2 regions of the Streptomyces sp. NPDC127114 genome follow, and region 2 is predicted to be linked to the other one. Evidence: predicted binding sites of a transcription regulator. Region 2 holds the regulator's gene; the other holds the start of a gene.
What was found. The regulator HrcA, encoded in region 2, represses chaperone genes, less so after heat shock. The targets are predictions, from matches to a motif close to TTNGCACTCNGNNNNNCNGAGTGCNAA.

Region 1: a site for HrcA is predicted at 5,209-5,235, ahead of groL (chaperonin GroEL). Genes of this name have one in related genera too.

What each region holds. Positions count from the first base shown of each region.
Region 1 is NZ_JBHXTJ010000016.1:16,040-25,158, reverse strand. Features, by position in the region: gene ACFVGS_RS18250 (FlgD immunoglobulin-like domain containing protein) at 1-1,146, shown strand, start outside; gene ACFVGS_RS18245 (hypothetical protein) at 1,217-1,597, opposite strand; gene ACFVGS_RS18240 (glucosyl-3-phosphoglycerate synthase) at 1,636-2,580, opposite strand; SAM riboswitch class I at 2,702-2,847, shown strand; gene thrC (threonine synthase) at 2,866-4,173, shown strand; gene ACFVGS_RS18230 (MoaD/ThiS family protein) at 4,197-4,475, shown strand; gene ACFVGS_RS18225 (cold-shock protein) at 4,875-5,078, shown strand; gene groL (chaperonin GroEL) at 5,399-7,021, shown strand; gene ACFVGS_RS18215 (carboxypeptidase-like regulatory domain-containing protein) at 7,113-8,768, opposite strand; gene ACFVGS_RS18210 (hypothetical protein) at 8,758-9,119, opposite strand, start outside.
Region 2 is NZ_JBHXTJ010000007.1:234,850-243,968, reverse strand. Features, by position in the region: gene ACFVGS_RS10475 (histidine triad nucleotide-binding protein) at 1-40, opposite strand, end outside; gene ACFVGS_RS10470 (16S rRNA (uracil(1498)-N(3))-methyltransferase) at 147-890, opposite strand; gene ACFVGS_RS10465 (nitronate monooxygenase) at 887-1,975, opposite strand; gene dnaJ (molecular chaperone DnaJ) at 2,107-3,243, opposite strand; gene hrcA (heat-inducible transcriptional repressor HrcA) at 3,244-4,263, opposite strand; gene ACFVGS_RS10450 (MBL fold metallo-hydrolase) at 4,411-5,133, shown strand; gene ACFVGS_RS10445 (DUF3097 domain-containing protein) at 5,217-6,020, shown strand; gene hemW (radical SAM family heme chaperone HemW) at 6,649-7,881, opposite strand; gene ACFVGS_RS10435 (AMP-dependent synthetase/ligase) at 7,958-9,119, opposite strand, start outside.

The DNA.
Region 1 (9,119 bases), on a different contig from region 2:
ACGGGCGCCGCTCTGCGGTCCACCGGAAGCATCGAGTCGTTCGACGTCGGGCTCAGCACGCTGCCGGGCACGTACACGCCCCTGACGCCCGCCCGGCTCATGGACACCCGCAACGGTCTCGGCACCTGGAAGGGGAAGGTCGGCCCGGGGGAGACACGTTCCCTCGAGGTGGCCGGGGCCGGCGGCGTGCCGAGGAGCGGCCTGACGGCGGTGGTCCTCAACGTCACGGCGACCAACGCGACGGCGGGCGGCTTCGTCTCCGTCTACCCGACGAGCACCTACCGGACATCCGCCTCCAGCCTCAACTTCGCGGCCGGCCAGACGGTCTCCAACCTCGTGACCGTGCCGGTCGTCAACGGCTTCGTGAACTTCTACAACAAGAACGGATCCGTCGACCTGATCGCCGACGTCGCCGGCTACTACACCGCCGGCACCGAGGCCTCGGCGTACCAGCCGGTGACGCCGACGCGCCTGATGGACACCCGCGACGGCACCGGAGTGCCGCAGGCGAAGATCCCGGGCGGCGGGACGGTGACGCTGCCGGTGACCGAACCGGGAGCCACCGCGGTGGCCCTCAACGTGACGGCGACGAACGCGACGTCACCGGGCTTCGTGTCGGTCTACCCGTACGGCACCGCCCGGCCGAACGTCTCGAACGTCAACTTCCCGGCCGGCCGGACCGTGCCCAACATGGTCGTCGTCCCGGTCAGGGACGGGAAGATCACCTTCTACAACCGGGCCGGTTCGGTGGACGTCATCGCCGATGTCGCCGGCTACTTCAAGCAGGGCACCGGCTCGGTCTTCACCGGAACGAAGCCGAAGCGCGTGATGGACACCCGCACGGGTGCGGGTGTCGGTGTGCCTCAGGCGAAGGTCGGCGCGGGTCAGACGGTGAGCCTCACGGTCGGTGACCAGTACAAGGCCGTGGTCCTCAACGTCACCGCGACGAACCCGACGGCGACCGGCTTCGTGTCGGTGTACCCGTACGGCACGACCCGCACCGCGGCGTCCAACCTCAACTTCGTCGCCGGGCAGACGGTGGCGAACATGGTCGTCGTCCCGGTCAGGGACGGGAAGATCACCTTCTACAACCGGAGCGGGTCCGTCGACCTCGTCGCCGACATGGCCGGCTACTACACCGGCTGACAGGAACACCTGCCGTGAGACGGAGGGCCTTTCCCCACGGGAAAGGCCCTCCGCGCGTTCCTCCGCCCTCTCAGTAGTCCCCGCGGCCTCGCATCGCCGCCACGGCCACCACGCCCGTCGCCGCGAGCGCCAGGCCCAGCGCGCCCAGCAGCCACAGGCGCTCGGTGCCGGCGTCGGCCTCCGCCATCGCGCCACCGCTGCCGCCGTGCGGGCCGAGGCGCGGAAGCGCGGACGGCGTGTGCGCAGGGGACCAGGTGTACGTGTTCTTCGGGGCCGTCGGGCCGGCCTCGCCGAGGTCGGTCCTGGTGTCGCCGACGTACACGCCGGCTTCGCGCCTGCCGAAGGGCTCGGCGACATCGGCGGCGGCCGGGCCCGCTCCGGCGAAGGACAGCACCCCGGCCACGAGACCCAGAACGGCCGACAGGATTCCCGTTTCAGTCTTGAACCGCATGAAACGGAAATTTAGGCAGAAAGGCTCATTATCGGGTGTTACGCCACGCGGCGGCGCTCCGTGTACTCCGCGATCTCCGTCATCGGCGGGCGCTCCTCCGTGTCCACCGGGTACGTGCGCGGCGCGAAGCCGTCCTCGCCCCGCTCGAACTGGGTCAGCCGCGGCCGTACGAGGTGGCCGCGCGAGAGCCGCAGCTGCGCCGTCCGGTAGATCGCCGCCGCCATCCGGCCCAGGGCCTGGCCGTCCTGGTGGCGGTGCTTGCGCACTCCCACGTCCACCTGTGCGAGCGCGTCCAGGCCGACCGTGTGCAGCGCGTCCACGAGCAGACCCAGCTCCACCCCGTAACCGACCGGGAACGGCAGCCGCTCCAGGAGGGAGCGCCGCGCCGCGTACTCGCCGCCCAGCGGCTGCACGAAGCCCGCGAGGCGCGGCCAGTGCAGGTTGAGCAGCGGCCGGGCCACCAGCTCCGTCACCCGCCCGCCCTGACCTGGCGCGTCGCCGAGCGGGCGGTCGTACATCGCCTTCACGAAGTCCACGTCCGGGTCGGTGAGCAGCGGGCCGACGATGCCCGTCACGAAGTCCGCCGAGAAGTCCCGGAGATCCGCGTCCACGAAGCAGATGACGTCCCCGCTCGTCACCAGCAGTGACCGCCAGAGGACCTCGCCCTTGCCGGGCACCGCCGGTATCCGCGGCAGGATCGCGTCCCGCGCCACCACCCGCGCGCCGGCCGCCGCGGCCACCTCCGCCGTACGGTCCGTGGAGCCCGAGTCGATCACCAGCAGCTCGTCCACCAGCGGCACGGCCTCCGTCATCAGCTCGCGGCGGATCACGGAGACGATCGCGCCGACCGTCGCCTCCTCGTTCAGCGCGGGCAGCACCACGCTGACCTTCGTCCCGCGCTTGGCGGCGAGGACCCGCTCCAGCGGACGGTCGGCCACGGACCAGGACCGCCGGGCCAGCCAGCGCTCCACTTCTTCCAGCAACGTGATCTCCATCTCGAGGATCGGACGACCGTCTCGCCCGTCCAGGGCTTCGGTTACAGTCTTGAACAACGCGGATGCCTGATGCATGTCGGGGTGCCGCCCGCGTCTCACAATCGAATACCGCTCATCCAGAGGGGCAGAGGGAAACGGCCCGTTGAAGCCCCGGCAACCCTCCAGTCGGTCACTACTCGTCCTCCAGCGAGGTCCCCGACTAGGGAAGGTGCCAAATCCGTCTCATGGCGAAATGCGTCATGAGGAAGATGAGGAGAAAGGGCCTCGCCTCCAATGGCTGTACAGACCGTCGCACCCGCTTCCGGAACCACCGCTCCCGGTACCACCGTCGACCTCGGTCCCGCGTCCGGCCTCTCCTGCCGCGAATGCGGCGAGACGTTCGCGCTCGGCCCGATCTTCGCCTGCGAGCTGTGTTTCGGCCCGCTCGAAGTCGCCTACGACCTGCCGACCGGCGACCCCGAGGCGCTGCGCAAGCAGATCGAGGCCGGCCCCGCCAACATCTGGCGCTACGCCCCGCTGCTGCCCGTCCCGGCCGACGTCGCCGAGAAGCCCAACCTGAACCCGGGCTGGACCAAGCTCGTCCAGGCCGACAACCTCGCCCGCGAGATCGGCGTCGAGCCCGGCAAGCTGTTCGTCAAGGACGACTCCGGAAACCCGACCCACTCCTTCAAGGACCGGGTCGTCGCCCAGGCCATCGAGGCCGCCCGCGCCTTCGGCTTCACCACCCTCTCCTGCTCCTCCACCGGCAACCTGGCCGGCGCCGTCGGCGCCGCCGCCGCCCGGGCCGGCTTCCGCTCCTGCGTGTTCATCCCGCACGACCTGGAGCAGGGCAAGGTCGTCATGGCCGGCGTGTACGGCGGCGACCTCGTCGCCATCGAGGGCAACTACGACGACGTGAACCGCTTCTGCTCGGAGCTCATCGGCGACCCGCTCGGCGAGGGCTGGGGCTTCGTCAACGTCAACCTCCGTCCGTACTACGGCGAGGGCTCGAAGACGCTCGCGTACGAGATCTGCGAGCAGCTCGGCTGGGTCATCCCGGACCAGCTGGTCATCCCGATCGCCTCCGGCTCCCAGCTCACGAAGATCGACAAGGGTCTGCAGGAGCTCGTCAAGCTCGGTCTGGTCGAGGACAAGCCGTACAAGATCTTCGGTGCCCAGGCCGAGGGCTGCTCCCCGGTGTCGGCCGCCTTCAAGGCCGGCCACGACGTGGTGCGCCCCCAGAAGCCGAACACCATCGCCAAGTCGCTGGCCATCGGCAACCCGGCCGACGGCCCGTACGTCCTCGACATCGCGCGCCGCACGGGCGGCGCCGTGGAGGACGTGAACGACGAGCAGGTCGTCGACGCGATCAAGGTCCTCGCCCGTACCGAGGGCATCTTCGCCGAGACGGCGGGCGGCGTGACCGTCGGCGTGACGCGCAAGCTCGTCGAGAACGGTCTGCTCGACCCCACGCTGACCACGGTCGTCCTCAACACCGGCGACGGCCTCAAGACCCTGGACGCCGTGGCCGACAGCTCGCAGGCGACCGCCACCATCCGCCCGAGCCTGGACGCGTTCCGCGACGCGGGCCTGGCCCACTGAATCCGAGAGGTACGAAGACAGCCATGGCCGTGAACGTCCGCATCCCCACCATCCTCCGCACCTACACGGGCGGCCAGGCCGAGGTGCCCGCCGAGGGCGCGACCCTCGCCGAGGTCATCGCCGACCTGGAGAAGAACCACACCGGCATCGCCGCCCGCGTCCTGGACGACCAGGGCAAGCTGCGCCGCTTCGTCAACGTGTACGTGAACGACGACGACGTGCGCTTCGAGCAGGGCCTGGAGACGGCGACGCCGGACGGCGCGGGCGTCTCGATCATCCCGGCGGTCGCCGGCGGCTGCTGAGCCCTACCCGCGGGTACCTGAGATATCTGAATTGCCCCTTCCGCGAGAGAAAGCGGAAGGGGCAATTCTGCATGGTTGAGCGCGGTAGAGTTGGGGAAGTCCCCTCCGCTGCTCATGCCAGACGCATATGAGAATGCGTCTGCGCACGACAAGAAGCAGCCAAAGTGCCCGTGCCTTGTGTACCTTCTGCGCTTTTTGCCGGGCCCGACTTGTCCCGTAATCCTGGGGATTCTCCCCAATTCCCCTTTCCGGGCTGCCCAGAATTCTCGTCCGATTGACCTGTTGCAGAGGGCAGTTGGGCAGATACATTCAGCCGCGGTCGACGCGTTCCGGCGCAGGGTCTGACCCGGGTCCGCGAAGTGCGGTCCCGCGCAAGGGCCAGTAATAGGGGAGTTAGGCATGGCTCAGGGCACCGTCAAGTGGTTCAACGCGGAGAAGGGCTACGGCTTCATCGCGGTCGACGGTGGTGCGGATGTTTTCGTCCACTACAGCGCGATCCAGATGGACGGGTACCGCACCCTCGAAGAGGGTCAGCGGGTCGAGTTCGAGATCTCGCAGGGCCAGAAGGGTCCGCAGGCGGACATGGTCAAGCTCGCCGTCTGAGCGCGGCGCGATCGGCCACCGACGCACTTCCGTCGAGGGGCCCGCATCCTGACCGGGATGCGGGCCCCTCGCGCGTTCCCGTGCGGGCCGGGAGCGGGGTACCCCAGGGGTGCTCGATCTGCGGGAGTCGCTTGCACTCTCCTAGGGCGAGTGCTAATCATTGGCGTTAGCACTCTGAAGGTGAGAGTGCTTACGAGGATCGGGCAGACGAGGTCGCGGACCGAGTGGGGAAGGAACCACGAGGAGCGCGGGCCGTCCGTCGCGGGCGTCGGCGCGGTCCAGGAGCGTTATCCACCCCATGTCCGGGAGGACCACTTCACATGGCCAAGATCATCGCGTTCGACGAGGAGGCCCGGCGCGGTCTCGAGCGCGGCATGAACCAGCTCGCTGACGCCGTCAAGGTCACCCTCGGCCCCAAGGGCCGCAACGTCGTCCTCGAGAAGAAGTGGGGCGCCCCCACGATCACCAACGATGGTGTCTCCATCGCCAAGGAAATCGAGCTCGAGGACCCGTACGAGAAGATCGGCGCCGAGCTGGTCAAGGAAGTCGCCAAGAAGACGGACGACGTCGCCGGCGACGGTACGACCACCGCCACCGTCCTCGCCCAGGCCCTGGTCCGTGAGGGCCTCCGCAACGTTGCCGCCGGCGCCAACCCCATGGCCCTGAAGCGCGGCATCGAGAAGGCCGTCGAGGCCGTCTCCGGTGCGCTGCTCGACCAGGCCAAGGAGGTCGAGACCAAGGAGCAGATCGCCTCCACCGCCTCCATCTCCGCCGCCGACACCCAGATCGGCGAGCTCATCGCCGAGGCCATGGACAAGGTCGGCAAGGAAGGCGTCATCACCGTCGAGGAGTCCCAGACCTTCGGTCTGGAGCTGGAGCTCACCGAGGGCATGCGCTTCGACAAGGGCTACATCTCGGCGTACTTCGCGACCGACATGGAGCGCATGGAGGCCGCGCTCGAGGACCCGTACATCCTCATCGTCAACTCCAAGGTCTCCTCGGTGAAGGACCTGCTCCCGCTCCTCGAGAAGGTCATGCAGTCGGGCAAGCCGCTGCTGATCATCGCCGAGGACGTCGAGGGCGAGGCCCTGTCGACCCTGGTCGTCAACAAGATCCGCGGCACCTTCAAGTCCGTCGCCGTCAAGGCCCCGGGCTTCGGCGACCGCCGCAAGGCCATGCTGAACGACATCGCCATCCTCACCGGCGGCACGGTCATCTCCGAGGAGGTCGGCCTCAAGCTCGAGAACGCCGGCCTGGACCTGCTGGGCCGCGCCCGCAAGGTCGTCATCACCAAGGACGAGACCACCATCGTCGACGGTGCCGGTGACAGCGAGCAGGTCGCGGGTCGCGTGAACCAGATCCGCGCCGAGATCGAGAACTCCGACTCGGACTACGACCGCGAGAAGCTCCAGGAGCGCCTGGCGAAGCTCGCCGGTGGCGTCGCCGTCATCAAGGCCGGTGCCGCGACCGAGGTCGAGCTGAAGGAGCGCAAGCACCGCATCGAGGACGCCGTGCGCAACGCGAAGGCGGCCGTCGAGGAGGGCATCGTCGCCGGCGGTGGCGTGGCCCTGCTGCAGGCCTCCTCCGTCTTCGAGAAGCTCGAGCTGGACGGCGACGAGGCCACCGGTGCCAACATCGTCAAGCTGGCCCTGGAGGCCCCGCTGAAGCAGATCGCCGTCAACGGTGGTCTCGAGGGCGGCGTCATCGTCGAGAAGGTGCGCAACCTGCCCGTCGGCCACGGCCTGAACGCCGCGACCGGTGAGTACGTCGACATGATCGCCGAGGGCATCATCGACCCCGCCAAGGTGACCCGTTCCGCGCTGCAGAACGCGTCCTCCATCGCGGCCCTGTTCCTCACCACCGAGGCCGTCATCGCCGACAAGCCGGAGAAGGCCGCCGCGCCGGCCGGCGGCGGCATGCCGGGCGGTGACATGGACTTCTGATCCTGACGGATCGGATCTCCTGAGCAACGCCGATGGGCGGCACCCGAGAGGGTGCCGCCCTTCAGTGTTTCCGGGACTCACGGGAAGAGGCTCAGCGGACGTCGACCCAGTCCTGGCCGCTGAACGTCTGGAAGTGGGTGCCGTCACCGTAGTAGCGGATCTGGTACCAGCCGTCGGCGGTCGCCGTGGTCTTCAGCGAGACCGCGCCCGTCGAGGAGGACTTGCCGGAGGCGACCTGCTTCCAGGTGGTCGTGCCCCACTTCTTGTACCAGATGCTCACCGACTGCGAGCCCAGACCGCGCCAGGCGCCGCTCGTGTACTGCTGGAGCGAGCCCGTGACCGTGATCGTCGAACCCTTGGCGACCGGGTCCGGGGAGGCCTTGAGGCCGGTGACGCGGGTCTCGGTGCGGACGACGTAGAAGGGCTTGCTGACGGACGCCCCGAAGTAGTCGTTCGCGACGTGACGGAGCCGGAACCAGCCGCCCTTGGTCCAGGCGGCGGCGACGAACGGGGTCCGGCCCTCGTTGTGGTTGTAGAAGTCGGTGGAGGCGATCTGCTTCCAGCCGGTCTGCCCGTCCGGGGACTGCTCCAGGACCACCGTCTGCTGGGACGAGGTGGACGTCCAGCTCTGGTACGGGGAGCGCAGCTCGCCGTACACGGTCAGCCGGGCGTCGGTCCCCAGCTTGTAACCGACCACGGAGGTACGGGAGTCGGCGGGCAGCGCCAGCGGCCCGCTCGCGTAGAAGGAGAGGAACGACCCCTCCGACTGGACGGACCACCCCGACGAGTCGGGTCCGGGCGCGGCGACGAGCCGCACGCTGAACCGGCCCTCGGCGTCGGTACGCACGGTCTTCGGGAGACCGCCGCCCAGTCGCGCCGTCAGCGGGACGTCCGCCATCGGGACGCCGTTGGCGGACGGGTCGGTGACCTGGCCGCTGATGGTGACCGTCTCGCCGGACTCCGCGCGGACCTTGTCGGCGGAGGCGGTGACCGTCGGCCGCTTCTCCTCGCCGCTGGTGTACGCGTTGTACGTGGCGGTGCCGTGCACCTGGGCGCTGTCCTCGGTGAACCGCGCCTGGGCCCACGTGTACCGCGACTCCACCGGGACCGGCTCGCCGGCGAACGCGCCGGTCTCACCGGTCACGGCCGACCCGAGCGGCGTGCCCTCGCCGGTGCGCTCGTACGACACGGTACGGCCGGACAGCGGCACCTCGTCGCCCGAGCCGGGCTGGACGCCGAGGAGCGTGCCCTTCGGGTGGAGGTTCCGGTCGGTCCAACTCGGGTTGCCGATGCCGAAGTCGCGCAGCTGCGGCTTCAGCGTGAAGTCGAGCGTGCCCGCGTCGGTGCGCGTGACGGTGTTGCCCAGCGAGTCGGTGGCCGTGACGTCGATCGCGTACCTGCCGAGGGACGGGATGGTGCCGCCGTCCTCGGTGAGCTTGAGCGTGGACGCCTCGGGCAGCGCGAAGGTGCCCCGGGCCGCCGTGTTCTCCTCCAGCGCCGGGATCTCGGCCAGGACGGTGTCGCCCTGCCGGACCTTCGCGGAGACGGAGGTGACGGTCGCCTGCGGCGCGTCGGTCCAGGCGGTCACCTTGAAGGTGCCGCGCTGGGCGTCGTTGGTGAGCGCACGACCGACGCCCACGGGGCTCGCGGCGGGAGCGTCCTCGGCGAAGGCCGGGCCGATCGCCGCGCCCAGGGTGAGCGCGGTGACGAGGGAGACGGCGGAGAGCCGTCGGAGATCAGAGCGCATCGACATAGATCGTCCTCGACTCGCTGTAGAAGTAACCGGCCTTCTCCTGCCAGCCCAGGGCCCACGTGCCGTCGCCGTAGTTGGTGGTGCTGAAGCTGAAGTTGCCGTAGGAGTTGGTCGGGATGTCCTTCTTGGCCCAGTACCAGCTCGGGTCGCCCTTGGGCTTGTAGAAGAGCGTCAGGCGCGCGCCCGGCATGGCCTTCCAGACGCCGTTGACCTTCTGCTGCACCAGACCCTTGACGGTCATGCTGCCGCCGGTGCGCGGACGCGACGGGCTGATGGTGACGTTGACGATCCGGGTCGGGATGCGGGACAGGCGGACCGGGCTGCTCGTCTTGGCGACGAAACGGT
Region 2 (9,119 bases):
TCTTGCAGAACAGGCAGTCGCTCTGCGGCTCTCCGGCCATGGCCCGGGCCTCCTCGCCTCCGTCGATCATCCGTACACGCGCATGCTATCGGTGCGGTCGGACAGTGCTCAGGACCACCGTCCCGGCCACGTCCGGGCGGCGTCGCTCACGACCAGCGACCGGTCCGCCCGAGGACGAGCGCCGCGGCCGCCGTGCCCGCCGTGGAGGTGCGCAGAACACTCGGCCCAAGGCGGTACGGCCTGGCGCCGGCCTCCTCGAACAGCGCCAACTCCTCCGGGGAGACGCCGCCTTCGGGTCCGACGACGAGGACGATCGAGCCCGTCGCGGGCAGTTCGGCGGTCGCCAGGGCGCCGCTCGGGTGGTCGCGGTCCTCGTGCAGGACGGCGGCGAAGTCGGCCTCCGCGAGGAACGCGGCGACCTGCTTGCCCGTCATGAGCTCCGCGACCTCGGGGAAGCGGGTGCGACGCGACTGCTTGCCCGCCTCGCGGGCGGTCGCCCGCCACTTCGCGAGGGCCTTCAGGCCGCGGTCGCCCTTCCACTGGGTGATGCAGCGCGACGCGGCCCACGGCACGATCGCGTCGACGCCCGTCTCCGTCATGGTCTCGACGGCCAGCTCGCCGCGGTCCCCCTTGGGGAGGGCCTGGACGACGGTCACGCGGGGCGCGGGCCCGGGCTCCTCGTGGACGGCGGTCACCTCGACCGTCAGCTGGTCCTTGCCCTCGGCGGCGGCGACCACGCACTCGGCCCAGCCGCCCCGGCCGTCGGTGAGCACCAGCTCCTCCCCGGCGCGCAGCCGCTTCACGGACACGGCGTGCCGGCCCTCGGGCCCGTCGAGGAGGAAACCTCCGGGGGCGGGGACGGTGTCGACGACGAAGACGGGTGCGGTCATGTCTGGTTCCTCTGGACGAGATCGTTGAGCGCGGTGGTGAGCTCGGCGGCCAGCACCTCGACGAGCCGGCCGGCCGGCAGCTCGCGGGCGAGGCGGTGGCCCTGCCCGGCCCACAGGGCCATGCCCTGCGGGTCCCCGGCGGTCGCGGCGGCCTTGCGCAGCGGGGCGGTGAGGTGGTGGACCTCGGGGTAGGCGGCGGGGGCGTACGGCCCGTGCTCGCGCAGGAAACGGTTCACCAGACCGCGCGCCGGCCGACCGGAGAAGGCCCGGGTGAGCTCGGTGTGGGTGAACAGCGGGTCGGTCATGGCCCGCTTGTGCAGCGGATGCGCGCCGGACTCGGGGCAGACGAGGAACGCGGTGCCGAGCTGGGCGGCGTCGGCGCCCGCCGCGAGGGCGGCGGCTATCTGCCGGCCGCGCATGATGCCGCCGGTCGCGACGATCGGCAGCCGGACGTGTTCGCGGACCTCGGTCAGCAGCGCGAGCAGCCCCCGGCCGCCGCCGGCGTCGCCGGGCCCGGCGGCCGGGTCGTCGCGGTGGGTGCCCTGGTGCCCGCCCGCCTCGACGCCCTGCACGCAGACGGCGTCCGCGCCGGCCCGCTCGGCGGTCCGGGCCTCCTCGACGGACGTGACGGTGACGATCGTGAACGTACCGGCCCGGGTGAAGGCGTCGAGCGCGTCACGATCGGGGCAGCCGAAGGTGAACGAGACGACGGGCACGGGGTCGTCGAGCAGGATCGCCAGCTTGGCGTCGTACGCGTCGTCACGGCCCTGGTCGGGATCGCCGAGCGCGGTCTCGTACCAGCCGGACTCGCCGGCCAGCTGGTGTCCGTACACCTCGACGGCGGCCCGGTCGGCGGGCAGCCCGCCCGGCGGCATGAAGAGGTTGACCCCGAAGGGCCGTGCGGTGAGTCCGCGGACCTGCTTGATCTCCTGGTAGAGCCCGCCGGCGGTCTTGTACCCGCCGGCCAGGAACCCGAGCGCCCCGGCCTCGCACACGGCACCGACGAGCTCGGGACAGGAGGCGCCACCCGCCATGGGGGCCTGCACGATCGGGAAACGCGAGAGATCGTTCAGTGCGGTGGACATGCAGGCATCGTGTCATGCCGCCACGGCCGGGCCGAAACACGACGGGCGCCCCGCACCAGTGCGGGACGCCCGTCGCTCACGTCCTCGGCTCAGCTGGCCCGGGGGGCGATCCCCGACCCCCGGCAGCGCGACTACCGCCCGTTGAACGCGTCCTTCAGCCGCGAGAACAGCCCCTGCTGACCGGGCTGGAACTGACCCTGGGGGCGCTCCTCGCCGCGGAGCTTCGACAGCTCGCGCAGAAGGCGCTCCTGCTCCGGGTCGAGCTTCGTCGGGGTCTGGACCTCGACGTGGACGATCAGGTCGCCCCGGCCGTTGCCGCGGAGGTGGGTGACACCGCGGCCGTGCAGCGGGATCGACTGGCCGGACTGGGTGCCCGGACGGATGTCGACGTCCTCCGGACCGTCGAGCGTCTGGAGCTGCACCTTCGTGCCGAGGGCGGCCGCCGTCATCGGGAGCGTGACGGTGCAGTGCAGGTCGTCGCCGCGCCGCTGGAAGACCTCGTGCGGGGTCTCGTGGATCTCGACGTACAGGTCGCCGGCCGGGCCGCCGCCCGGGCCGACCTCGCCCTCGCCCGCCAGCTGGATCCGGGTGCCGTTGTCGACACCTGCCGGGATCTTGACCGTGAGCGTGCGGCGGGAACGGACCCGGCCGTCGCCCGCGCACTCGGGGCACGGGGTCGGGACGACGGTGCCGAAGCCCTGGCACTGCGGGCAGGGGCGGGAGGTCATGACCTGGCCGAGGAAGGACCGCGTGACCTGGGAGACCTCACCGCGGCCGCGGCACATGTCACAGGTCTGCGCGGAGGTGCCGGGCGCGGCGCCCTCTCCGGAGCAGGTGGTGCAGACGACGGCCGTGTCGACCTGGATGTCCTTGGTGGTGCCGAAGGCGGCCTCGTCGAGGGTGACCTCCAGGCGGATCATCGCGTCCTGGCCGCGCCGGGTACGCGAGCGCGGGCCGCGCTGGGACGCCGTACCGAAGAAGGCGTCCATGATGTCCGAGAAGTTGCCGAAGCCGCCCGCGCCGAAGCCGCCGGCCCCGCCGCCGCCGGACGAGGAGAGCGGGTCGCCGCCGAGGTCGTAGACCTGCTTCTTCTGCGGGTCCGACAACACCTCGTAGGCGGCGTTGATCTCCTTGAACCGCTCCTGCGTCTTCGGGTCCGGGTTCACGTCCGGGTGAAGCTCACGGGCGAGCCGGCGGAAGGCCTTCTTGATCTCGTCCTGGGACGCGTCTCGGCGCACGCCGAGTACGGCGTAGTAGTCCGTGGCCACTTACGACTCCGCCAGGATCTGTCCGACGTAACGTGCCACTGCGCGTACCGCTCCCATCGTTCCGGGGTAGTCCATGCGGGTCGGTCCGACCACGCCGAGTTTGGCGACTGCCTCGCCGCCGGAACCGTAGCCGACCGAGACGACGGACGTGGAGGTCAGGCCCTCGTGGCCGTTCTCGTGCCCGATGCGTACGGTCATGCCGGATTCCTTGGCCTCGCCGAGGAGCTTGAGGAGCACCACGTGCTCCTCAAGAGCCTCCAGGACGGGCCTGATCGTGAGGGGGAAGTCATGTCCGAAGCGGGTCAGATTGGCGGTTCCGCCGATCACCAGCCGCTCCTCCTGCTCCTCCACCAGGGTTTCGAGCAGGGTCGCGAGCACGGTCGAGACCGTGCCGCGGTCCTCGATGTCCTCGAAGGACTCGGGCAGGTCCTGCACCAGCTGCGGCACGTCCGCGAAGCGGCGGCCGACGACGCGGCTGTTGAGCCGGGCCCGCAGATCGGCGAGGGAGGTCTCGCCGAAGGGTGCCGGGCAGTCGACGACCCGCTGCTCGACCCGGCCGGTGTCGGTGATCAGCACCAGCATCAGCCGGGCGGGCGCCAGCGACAGCAGTTCCACGTGCCTGACCGTCGAACGGGTCAGCGAGGGGTACTGCACGACGGCGACCTGCCGGGTCAGCTGCGCGAGCAGCCGGACCGTGCGGCCGACGACGTCGTCGAGGTCGACGGCTCCGTCGAGGAAGTTGTGGATCGCCCGCCGCTCGGGCGTCGACAGGGGCTTGACGCCGGCCAGCCGGTCGACGAACAGCCGGTAGCCCTTGTCGGTGGGGATGCGTCCGGCGCTGGTGTGGGGCTGGGCGATGTAGCCCTCCTCCTCGAGGACCGCCATGTCGTTGCGGACGGTGGCGGGCGAGACACCCAGCTTGTGCCGCTCGGTGAGCGCCTTCGAGCCGACCGGCTCCTCCGTCCCGACGTAGTCCTGGACGATGGCGCGCAGCACCTCGAGCCTGCGTTCGCTGAGCATCGTGCGCACCTCCAGCTGTCGATCCGGTTCCGGTTGCTCCGGTTTTGGCACTCGCCCTGTTCGAGTGCCAGGAATCCCCCGGCCAGTGTACGGCGGCCCACGTCGCTCCTGGCAAGGAGGCGGGCTCGGAGCGGTTAGCGTCACGCCATGGACTTGGACTGGGAAGCGTACGGGTGGGAACGGCTCGGGAACGGCGTGGGGAGGTGCCGGCTGGCGGGCTGGGACGCCACGTCGGGCCTGGTCATCGGGCGGGACGCGGTCCTGCTGTACGACACGGGCGCCACGCTCGCGCAGGGCGCCGAGCTGCGGTCGCAGGTGGCGGCGCTCACGGGCGGCCGGAGGGTGACGCATGTCGCACTGAGTCACCCCCATTTCGACCATGTGCTCGGCACGGCGGTGTTCGCAGGCGCCGAGGTCTTCGGGGCGGTGGGCATGGACACGCTGCTGCCGCGGGACCGCGAGGCGCTGCGCGAGGACGCGGTACGGCAGGGGGTGGACGAGGGGGCCGCGGCGGAGGCCGCCGAGGTCCTGGTGGCGCCGCGGCACACCGTGACCGGCGAGTGGACCCTCGACCTGGGCGGTCGCCAGGTCCTTCTCGCGAACGTCGGTCCGGGCCACTCGGGTCACGATCTGGCCCTGCTCGTGTCCGGGGAGCGCGAGATCGTCTTCTGCGGGGACCTGGTGGAGGAGTCGGGCGAGCCCCAGGCGGGGCCGGACGCGATCCCGTCGCGCTGGCCGGCCGCCCTCGACCGTCTGCTGTCCCTGGGCGGCGAGGACGCGGTGTACGTGCCGGGGCACGGCGCGGTGGTGGACGCTGACTTCGTGCGACGCCAGCGGGATGAGCTGGCACGCCGCTTCGAGGTGTCGTAACGTCGCCCGAATGCCGGGCGACAGAGGGGATCTGACGCCCCCTCGCCTGCGCTTCCGCCGCCTGACCGGACAGAATCGAGCCCATGCGGAGCTACAACCCCGACCTGACGCCGCCGTGGAAGCGTTCGGCGCCCGTCCCGGAGGTCCCGGCGGACCGTGACCTGGTGGTCGAGGAGGTGACGACGGGCTTCTGCGGGGCGGTGATCCGCTGCGAGGCGGGCACGGTGACCCTGGAGGACCGCTTCGGCAAGCACCGGGTCTTCCCGATGGAACCGCGCGGCTTCCTCCTGGAGGGCCGCACGGTCACCCTGGTCCGCCCCTCGCGCCCGGCACCGGCGCGCCCCGCCCGTACCGCCTCCGGCTCGATCGCCGTCCCGGGCGCCCGGGCCCGGATCGCCCGTGCGGGCCGCATCTACGTGGAGGGCCGGCACGACGCGGAGCTGGTGGAACGGGTCTGGGGCGACGACCTGCGCATCGAGGGCGTGGTGGTGGAGTACCTGGAGGGCGTCGACGACCTCCCGGCGATCGTGGCCGAGTTCGCCCCGGGGCCGGACGCCCGGCTGGGCGTCCTGGTCGACCACCTGGTGACGGGCTCCAAGGAGTCCCGGATCGCCGCGCGGGTCACCTCGCCCGACGTCCTGGTCGTCGGCCACCCCTACATCGACGTCTGGCAGGCCGTGAAGCCCGCCTCCCTCGGCATCCCCGCCTGGCCCACCGTCCCCCGCGGCCAGGACTGGAAGACCGGCGTCTGCCGCGCTCTCGGCTGGCCGGAGAACACGGGCGCCGCCTGGCAGCACATCCTGTCGAAGGTGACCTCCTACAAGGACCTGGAACCGGAACTCCTGGGCCACGTGGAAGAACTGATCGACTTCGTCACGACCCCCTAGCCCCGGGCAGCCCCCGTCAGCCCCCGGGCAGCACCCGTCGCGGACCACCACCCCGCAATGCGGTGCCCACCTGCCCGGGCGACGCCCACCGCCCCCCGTTGTGGGCATCCGTCCTGCAGGCGTGCAACCCCGTGCCCGGGCGACGCCACCGCCACCCCCCGTTGTGGGCATCCGTCCTGCAGGGCGTGCAGCCCCGTGCCCGGGCGACGCCGCCGCCACCCTCCGTCGCAGACCACCACCCCGCAAGGCGGTGCCCACCCGCCCGGGCCAGCGCCCACCGCCCCCCGTTGTGGGCATTCGTCCCGCAGGGCGGGACGGGTGGGCACAACGGGACGGCGCCCCTTGCCGGGCCTAGGCCCCCGCGCCTGGACGGTCACCCGTAGGGCGCGGCGCCCTGGTGGTGCGGGCAGGTGCAGAAGGCGGAGGCGCCCGCCAAGGGCGCCGTCCCGTGTGCCCACCCGTCCCGCCCCAGCGGGACGAATGCCCACACGGAGGATGGGATACGGCGCGGGCCCGGCGGACGGGCGCCGGCCTGCGGGACGCGGGCCCGTACGGGGGTGAGACAGGGCGCGGGCCCGGCGGACGGGCGCCGATGCCGCGGACACGGCCATGGTCCGCCGGACAGGCCCTAGTCCACCAGGTCGCGGACCACCGCGTCGGCCAGGAGGCGGCCGCGGAGGGTCAGGACCGCGCGGCCGTCGGCGTACGGGCCGGGGTCGAGGAGACCGTCGTCCAGGGCCTTCCGGGAGGCGGCCAGGCCCGCCGGCTTCAGCAGGCCCAGCTCGACGCCCTCCCGCAGCCGCAGCTCCAGCAGGACCCGCTCCACCCGCCGGTCCTCGTCCGACAGGACCTCGCGTCCGGCTCCCGGTGACCGTCCCTCGCCCAGCGCCGCGGCATACGCGCCGGGGTGCTTGACGTTCCACCAGCGGACCCCGCCCACGTGGCTGTGCGCGCCGGGCCCGGCACCCCACCAGTCGGCGCCGCGCCAGTACAGCTCGTTGTGGAGGCAGCGGCCGGCCTCCGAGGTGGCCCAGTTGGACACCTCGTACCAATCGAAGCCCGCCCCGGACAGCGCCTCCTCCGTCATCAGGTACCGGTCGGCGTGGACGTCGTCGTCGGTCATCGGTATCTCGCCGCGGCGGATGCGCCGGGCCAGCTGGGTGCCCTCCTCCACGATCAGCGCGTAGGCGCTGATGTGGTCGGGTCCGGCGCCGAGCGCCGCCTCCAGCGACGCCCGCCAGTCCTCGTCGGACTCGCCGGGCGTGCCGTAGATCAGGTCCAGGTTCACGTGCTCGAAGCCCGCCGCCCGCGCCTCCGCGACGCACGCCTCGGGGCGGCCCGGGGTGTGGCTGCGGTCGAGGATCTTCAGCACGTGCTGCCGGGCGCTCTGCATGCCGAACGAGATCCGGTTGAAGCCGCCGGCCCGCAGCTCCTCCAGATACGCGGGGCCGACCGACTCCGGGTTCGCCTCCGTCGTCACCTCGGCGTCGTCGGCGAGCCCGAACTCGTCCCGGATGACCGACAGCATCGCCACCAGGTCCGCCGCGTCGAGCAGCGTGGGCGTGCCGCCGCCGACGAAGACGGTCCGCACCGGCCGCGGGTCGTCGCCGAGCACCTTGCGGGCGAGTCGTATCTCCTCCGCGACCTGCCCCGCGTAGTTCTCCCGGGACGCGAGCACGCCTCCGGCACCGCGCAGCTCGCTCGCGGTGTACGTGTTGAAGTCGCAGTAACCGCACCGCGTGGCGCAGTACGGCACGTGCAGGTAGAACCCGAGCGGACGCTCCCCGGCCCCTCGCAGGGCGCTCGCGGGCAGCGCTCCGTCCTCGGGCATGGGCTCACCATCGGGCAGTACGGAAGGCATGAAGCCATTGTCCCGTACTGCCCGACAGTGCCGGCGAACCTGTGGATAACTCCGCGCCGAACGCGGTGTCCGCAGGTCAGGCCTCCCGCGCTCCCTCGTACATCTCGTCGATCAGGTGCTGGTAGGTCCGCTCGACGACCGGCCGCTTCATCTTCAGGCTCGGCGTGAGCTCGCCGTGCTCGACGTCGAGGTCGCGCGGCAGCAGGCGGAACTTCTTGATCGTCTGCCAGCGCTGCAGGCCCTCGTTGAGGCGGGAGACGTAGCCCTCGATGAGCTTCTCGGTCTGCGGGGCGGCGACGACCTCCGCGTAGGACTTGCCGGCGAGGTCGTGCTCGGCGGCCCAGCTCAGGATGGACGGCTCGTCGAGGGCGATGAGGGCGGAGCAGTAGTTCCGGTCGGCGCCGAGCACCACGATGTTCGAGACGAACGGGCAGACGGCCTTGAACTGGCCCTCGATCTCCGTCGGGGCGATGTACTTGCCGCCGGAGGTCTTGAACAGGTCCTTCTTGCGGTCGGTGATCCGCAGGTAGCCGTCGGCGGACAGCTCGCCGATGTCGCCGGTGTGGAACCAGCCGTCGGACTCCAGGACCTCGGCGGTCTTCTCCGGGAGGCCGTGGTAGCCCTCCATGATGCCGGGGCTGCGGAGCAGGATCTCGCCGTCGTCGGCGATGCGGACCTCGGTGCCGGGCAGCGGCTTGCCGACGGTGCCGGTGCGGTACGCCTCGCCCGGGTTGACGAAGGAGGCGGCGGAGGACTCCGTCAGGCCGTAGCCCTCCAGGATGTGGATGCCGGCGCCGGAGAAGAAGTAGCCGATCTCGGGAGCGAGGGCGACGGAGCCGGAGACGGCGGCGCGCAGCCGGCCGCCGAAGGCCTCACGGAGCTTCTTGTAGACGAGCGCGTCGGCGACCTTGTGCTTGGCGGTGAGGCCGAAGGGCGCGGAGGCGGTGCCGGTGCGGCGGAAGTTGTCCTGGGTGACCTTGGCGTACTCGCGGGCGACCTCCGCCGCCCACTGGAAGATCTTGTACTTGGCGCCGCCGCCCTCGCGGGCCTTGGCGGCCACGCCGTTGTAGACCTTCTCGAAGATGCGCGGGACGGCGGCCATGTAGGTGGGCTGCACGACCGGCAGATTGACGATGATCTTGTCGATGCGGCCGTCGACGGCGGTGACGTGACCGACCTCGATCTGGCCGGAGGTGAGCACCTTGCCGAAGACGTGGGCGAGCGGCAGCCACAGGTAC